Thioclava sp. GXIMD2076: one gene and its partner. The protein of the gene in region 2 interacts with the protein of the main gene of each other region in a pairwise test. Links are inferred from orthologs where the notes say so. Each region holds a gene or a part of one and is shown on either strand. Other genes may lie near its edges. The genes, in order: ssb and WDB91_RS06040.

Region 1 (3,054 bases), 960 kb from region 2 along the record:
GGTATAGGTGGCGCCTACGGGCGCGGTGCGCTGCGCATCAACGGCGTAACCGTGGATTATTACGCGATCACCTCGGCCTCCGTGGGTTTCCAGATCGGCGCGCAGCAATATGCCCATGCGCTGTTCTTCATGACCCCCGAGGCGCTTTCGGGGTTCCGTCGCGCCGATGGCTGGCAGATTGGCGCGGATGCGAAATATGCACTTCCCGATCGTGGCGGCTCGCTGGGCACCGATACCACGACCTCGCGCGCACCTGTGATCGCGCTGGTCTTCGGTCAGGCAGGTCTGATCGCGGGGGCCTCGCTGGCCGGTGCAAAATACACCCGCATCATCCCGTAAAATCCATATATTCCAAAAGAAAAGCACGCGATTTTCGCGTGCTTTTTTAATGTCCGGTCGTAGCTGTCTGATCAGCTTCCCAGAATGACCTTCACATAGTTCATGGTCTCCTGATAGGGCGGAATACCGTTATATTTGGCCACCGCCTCCGGACCCGCATTATAAGCCGCCAGAGCATGGCGCCAGTTGCCGAAGCGATCATACATCATGCGCAGATAGCGCGCACCGCCATCAAGGTTTTCCTCCGGATCGGCAATATCGACCCCCAGTTTGGCTGCTGTTGCAGGCATCAACTGGGCCAGACCACGCGCGCCGGCATGGGAGACGGCATTGGGATTCCAGCCGCTTTCCTGCTGGATCAGGCGTAGGAACAGATCCGTCGGAATGCCATTTTTCTGGGCGGCCTGCTGCGCGGCAGACATATATTTGCCGCGATATTTTCCGCTATAGCTCGGGATCAGAGCGGCGGCGACGGTCTTGCCATCGGGGCGCAGACGCGAGCTATGGGCATATTGTCCCGCCGCCCGCTTGTCGAGAATGCTGGTCTGGTTCCTGAACAGCTGGACGCGGTTCGAACTCGATGCTCCATTCAGCCGAAGCCCTTCGGCAGAGGCGCTGGAAACGGGCGCTATGGCCGCACAGGCGGTGAGCGCAAGGATCGCTGCGACGGTCCCTTTTCGTATCATCATCTGTCCCCGGATTTTTTGCTTAGGCAGGACTATACCCATCACGGGGCAGATGAAAACCCTTTCTGTGTGCCGCAAGGGAAAGAGGGCCGCTTTCCGAATTCACCGCGCCCGCGTCGGTTTCCTGCTTTGCATGCGGGCGCGGTCTGTTATACCCAGCCGAACCAATTTGAATCACGCGGCATGCAGCGCATGTCGGTCAGCCAGCGGAGGTTTTTTGATGGCAGGATCGGTCAACAAGGTCATTATCGTGGGTAACCTCGGCCGTGACCCCGAGGTGCGCAGCTTCTCGAATGGCGGGAAAGTGTGCAACCTGCGGATCGCGACCTCGGAAAACTGGCGCGACCGCGCGACAGGCGAGCGCAAGGAACGCACCGAGTGGCATTCGGTCGCGATTTTCAGCGAACCGCTGGCCAAAATCGCCGAGCAATATCTGCGCAAGGGGTCCAAGGTCTATATCGAGGGCCAGCTGGAAACCCGCAAATGGCAGGACCAGTCCGGTCAGGACCGCTATTCGACCGAGGTCGTGCTGCGCCCCTATCGTGGCGAGCTGACACTGCTGGATGGCCGCAATGATGGCGGTCAGGGTGGCGGTTATGGCGGCGGCCAGAGCGGTGGCGGCTATGGTGGCCCCTCCTCGGGTGGCTATGACGATGGCCCGTCCTCGGGCGGTTATGGTGGCCCCTCGCAGGGCGGCGGCGGCTCCAGCCGTCCCGATTTCGACGACGAGATCCCGTTCTGAGATCCCCATTCCGGGGCTGAATCCCGAATACTCTCCCTACCGTTCAACCGGCAGGGAGACACCCGCCCCATTCCCTCCGGTTGAGGCGCAATCCAGGCCCTGAGACGCCCCATCAAATGCCGCTTCGGCGGGAGTTCCGGAGCGCAAGTATCCAAGATCCCTTGCCTCTTTTTGGGTCGCGTTGGAGGACTGCTTATGAAAATCGCGGTTTCGCAATGGCAATGCGGCGTGGAAGACAGGCTCTCGCGGATCGCGCGGGATGCCAGACAGGCGTCCCTTTCGGGATGTGATCTCCTTCTTCTCCCCGAGCTTGCCCTTCCCGGCTATAACCGTCCCGATGGCCACAGAGAGCAGGCCCAGCCCCTGAACGGGATCTGGGCCACCTATGTCGCAGAACAGGCCCGAAACAACAGGATTGCCATTGTTTACGGCTGGGCCGAGCGCGGCACGGACGGGATCTACAATTCTGCCTCCGTGATTGCGCCGGATGGCACGCGCCTCGCCCATTACCGCAAGATCCAGCTTTTCGGCGCGATGGAGCAGGCAAACTTCTCTCATGGGCAACAGGCACCGGTCGTCTTCCGCTATCGGGGTCGGAATTTCGGTCTTCTCATCTGTTACGATATAGAATTCCCCGAACATGCGCGTGCGCTTGCGCGGCAGGGCACGGAGATACTCCTGGTGCCGACGGCCAATCCGATAGGCTATGCGCATGTGCCCGATCTTCTGGTCCCTGCCCGCGCCTATGAAAACCGTATGGTCGTGGCCTATGCCAATTACAGCGGCGAGGAGCATGGTCTGTGCTTTGGCGGGCTTTCTATCATCTGCAGCCCCGATGGACAGCCGGTTGCGAAAGCCGGTCTTGGCGATGCATTGCTGATCGCCGAGATCGGCGATAACCTCTTTGAAGGAGAATATCTGTCCACCCAGATCGCGGATCTGCGCGGAGGGCAGGCAAGGTGATTGCCGGGATACGTCTTTTCGGGGATGCGGAACATGTGGGCTTGGCGATCTAGCCATTGGTTGAACTCGGCATCTTCGGTGGGGTTCACGGGGAGAGATCCGGGCATTGATCCCGCTTCGGGCGAAGTATGGCGTGACTGTGTTTCTACGCTCTGGTTTCAGACCGACCGTGGCGCCTGACAGATTGATCTGCCTTCGCGGGTCGCGGGGCTGGTCGAGTTTGCGACTGCCGCCGCTCCCACAGCCTTCGGCTGGCGGCTTCGCTCACAGGTCTTCGAGGGCGCCTGTGGCGTGGTGGCCGAACTGGGCGGGATGCGCTTTACG
Region 2 (3,239 bases):
GACCACCTCGGCCGAGACCGGGCCGGTGACGATGTCGCAGATCTCTTTGGTCACCTCGAGGATATCGCGCCCCGATTTCATGATCAGCGAAGGGTTGGTGGTTACGCCATCGACCATACCGAGATCGTTGAGTTCCTTGATGGCGGCCACATCGGCCGTGTCGACGAAGAATTTCATTGGTGTCCTCCAGATGGGCAGTCGCGGCACTGATAGCGCAAAACGTGGTGTCGCGAAAGGGTGGTTATGGCGGGCAGCGGGGGCTCTGCCCCCCTTGGCCTGCGGCCAATTCCCCCCGGGATATTTATCGACGCTGGAAGGAGGCGCGCCATGAGCGGACAGGACTGGTTTGCGGACGGGGCGCGGGTCTCGGTGCTGACGGCGGAGCCTGTAGGGCGGCCGCTGGATTATCTTGCCCCCGAGGGCGGGTGTTGGGCGGGGGCTTTTGTCATGGTGCCTTTGGGGCCGCGCAAGGTTCTGGGCGTGGTCTGGGGCGCGGGAGATGGCGATTTTGCCGCAGCCAAATTGCGCCGCGTGCTGCAAGTGATGGATGTGCCGCCGATGAAAGCGGATATGCGGCAGTTCCTGATGCGGATGGCCGCCTATACGATGACACCGCTGCCGCAGGTGCTGCGTCTGGCGACCCGTGCTCCGGGGCTGTTCGATGCGCCGGGGTTGCGCAAGATCTACCGTCTGGGCGCGGGCGAGCCGCCACGGATGACCGATGCGCGGGCGCGGGTATTGGAGGTTCTGCGCGATCATGGTGGAGCGGGGTTCCAACTGGGTGAATTGGCCGCTTTGGCGGGGGTGACCACATCCGTTGTGAAGGGGATGCTGACCTCGGGGGCGGTTGTGGAGGCGGACGTGCCCCGCGATGCGCCGTTCGAGCGGCTTGATCCGTCCTTGCCCGGAAAGGTGCTCTCGGAGGCACAAAAAGCGGCTGTTGCACGGTTGGAGGATGGCTCGGGCGGGTTTGCACCGGTTCTGCTGAAAGGCGTCACAGGCTCGGGCAAGACGGAGGTCTATCTGGAGGCAGTGGCCGATTGTCTGCGGCAGGGGCGGCAGGCGCTGGTGCTTTTGCCCGAGATCGCCTTGTCCTCGGAGTTTCTGGCCCGCGTGGAGGCGCGCTTCGGGGCGAAGCCGGGCGAATGGCATTCGGGCGTGACCCAGACCGAGCGGCGGCGGCTGTGGAAGGCCACGGCCACGGGCGAGGTGCAGATGGTGGCGGGGGCCCGTTCGGCGCTATTCCTGCCCTTCCGTGACCTGGGATTGATCGTGGTCGATGAGGAACATGATACCTCCTACAAGCAGGAGGAGGGTGTCTTGTATAACGCCCGCGATATGGCGGTGTTGCGGGCCTCCCTTTGCGGGGCGCAGGTGGTGTTGGCTTCGGCCACACCATCGCTTGAGACCTGGGCCAATGCCGAGGCCGGCAAATATGCGCGGGTCGATCTGGGGGCGCGGTTTGGCGCATCGAAGCTGCCGGAGATGCGGCCCATCGATATGCGTAACGAGACCATCGAGAGCCAACACTGGATCGGGCCGACGCTGGTGGGCGCGGTGATCGAGCGGGTCCGCCGTGGCGAGCAGGCGATGCTGTTTCTCAACCGTCGTGGTTATGCGCCGGTCACCATCTGTCGGGCCTGCGGGCACCAGATCGGCTGTGAGCAGTGCGATGCGCGGATGGTGGAGCACCGGTTCCTCAAGCAGCTTGTCTGCCATCAATGCGGCGAGACGAAACCGATCCCCACGCAATGCCCCAATTGTCAGGTCGAAGGGAAACTGGCCCCTGTGGGTCCGGGTGTCGAGCGTCTGGCCGAGGAGGTGCGCGAGCGCTTCCCCGACAGCCGGATGGCGGTGCTGTCCTCTGATCTGTTCACCACCGCGCGGGCACTGAAGGAGGCGATTTCCGATATTGCCAATGGCGGGGCGGATATCATTATCGGCACGCAGATCGTGGCCAAGGGGCATAACTTCCCGAAACTGTCGCTCGTGGGGGTGATCGATGCCGATCTGGGGCTGCAGGGGTCGGACCTGCGCGCCGCCGAGCGCACCTTCCAGCTGATGCGGCAGGTCGCGGGCCGTGCGGGCCGCGCCGAGACCGAAGGGCTGGCGCTGTTGCAGACCTATCAGCCAGAGCATCCTGTGATCCGTGCGATCTTGGGTGGGGATGAGGAAGCCTTCTGGCGCGCCGAGGCCGCCCAGCGCCATGCGCAGCATGTGCCGCCCTATGGGCGGATGGCAGGCATCATCCTCTCGGGACCGGATCTGAAACCCTTATTTGACATCGGCGAGGCGCTGTCACGTCAGTCAGGTCCCCTGCGCGAGATCGAGGCGACAGTCTATGGCCCCGCCCCTGCCCCCGTGGCGCGGGTGCGTGGGCGGCACCGCGTTCGGCTTCTGGTGAAGGCCGATAAGCGCGCGCCCTTGCAGGCAGCGCTGGCGCGTTGGGTCGCGCAGGTGCGCCTGCCCAATAATGTGCGCCTTGCCATCGATATCGACCCCCAGAGTTTCATGTGAAGCAGCGTTTCATGTGAAACCCGGCGGGTCGATAGATCAGTGGCAACGGGCCTCGGCCAACAGCCGATAGCTGTCTTCCGGCCCTTTCGGCACGATCAGCGGCGGGTTGAGACGCTTGATCGAGTAATAGCCTGCCTTGATATGGTCGAGATCGACCGTTTCGGCCACGCCTGGCTGGTTCAGCATCCGCACCATATGCGCATAGAGCGCAGGATAATCGCGCAGCATCTTCAGGTTGGTCTTGAAGAGCCCGTGATAGGCCACATCAAAGCGGATCGAGGTCACGAAGATGCGGATATCGGTCTCGGTCAGACGGTCGCCATGGAACCACGGCCGGCCATCCGACAGCACGGTCTCCATCCGGTCCATCTCGGCAAAGACACCGGCCACGGCTTCGTCATAACCCGCCTGAGAGCTGGCAAACCCCGCCTTATAGACCCCGTTATTATAGGCGTCATAGATGCGGGCAGTCTCGGCCTCGACATCCGCCTCGATATCCTCGGGGCGCAGACGCGGGGTCTCGGGGGCGAGCCCTTCAAAGGCCGTGTCGAACATACGCACGATATCGGCGCTCTCGTTATTGACCAGAGTATCGGTCTTTGTATCCCAGAGCACCGGCACGGTCGCGCGGCCGGTATAATGCGCATCGGCACGGGTATAGAGTTCGTGCATAAAGGACGCGCCATGCAAGGGGTCTTTATCCGCCCCCTCGAAGCCGCCGA

Evidence for each region.
Region 1: the proteins of WDB91_RS06040 (region 2) and ssb interact in binary tests that used the Escherichia coli proteins (3 or more experiments, as listed by UniProt). The link is inferred for Thioclava sp. GXIMD2076 from one-to-one orthologs.

What each region holds. Positions count from the first base shown.
Region 1 is NZ_CP149932.1:2,179,544-2,182,597, forward strand. The notes cover bases 271-3,006. They hold ssb (single-stranded DNA-binding protein), read left to right. Parts: upstream 271-1,245; coding sequence 1,246-1,767; downstream 1,768-3,006. Other genes in these bases: WDB91_RS10745 (YSC84-related protein), read left to right, coding at 271-339; WDB91_RS10750 (lytic transglycosylase domain-containing protein), read right to left, coding at 411-1,028; WDB91_RS10760 (nitrilase-related carbon-nitrogen hydrolase), read left to right, coding at 1,963-2,730. Also shown: more of WDB91_RS10745, read left to right, coding at 1-270; WDB91_RS10765 (FAD-dependent oxidoreductase), read left to right, coding at 3,022-3,054. UniProt on the Escherichia coli protein: Plays an important role in DNA replication, recombination and repair. Binds to ssDNA and to an array of partner proteins to recruit them to their sites of action during DNA metabolism. Acts as a sliding platform that migrates on DNA via reptation.
Region 2 is NZ_CP149932.1:1,217,145-1,220,383, reverse strand. Bases 2-2,922 are described here. They hold WDB91_RS06040 (primosomal protein N'), read left to right. Parts: upstream 2-327; coding sequence 328-2,517; downstream 2,518-2,922. Other genes in these bases: WDB91_RS06035 (glutathione S-transferase C-terminal domain-containing protein), read right to left, coding at 2,554-2,922; fsa (fructose-6-phosphate aldolase), read right to left, coding at 2-177. In the rest of the region: more of fsa, read right to left, coding at 1-1; more of WDB91_RS06035, read right to left, coding at 2,923-3,239.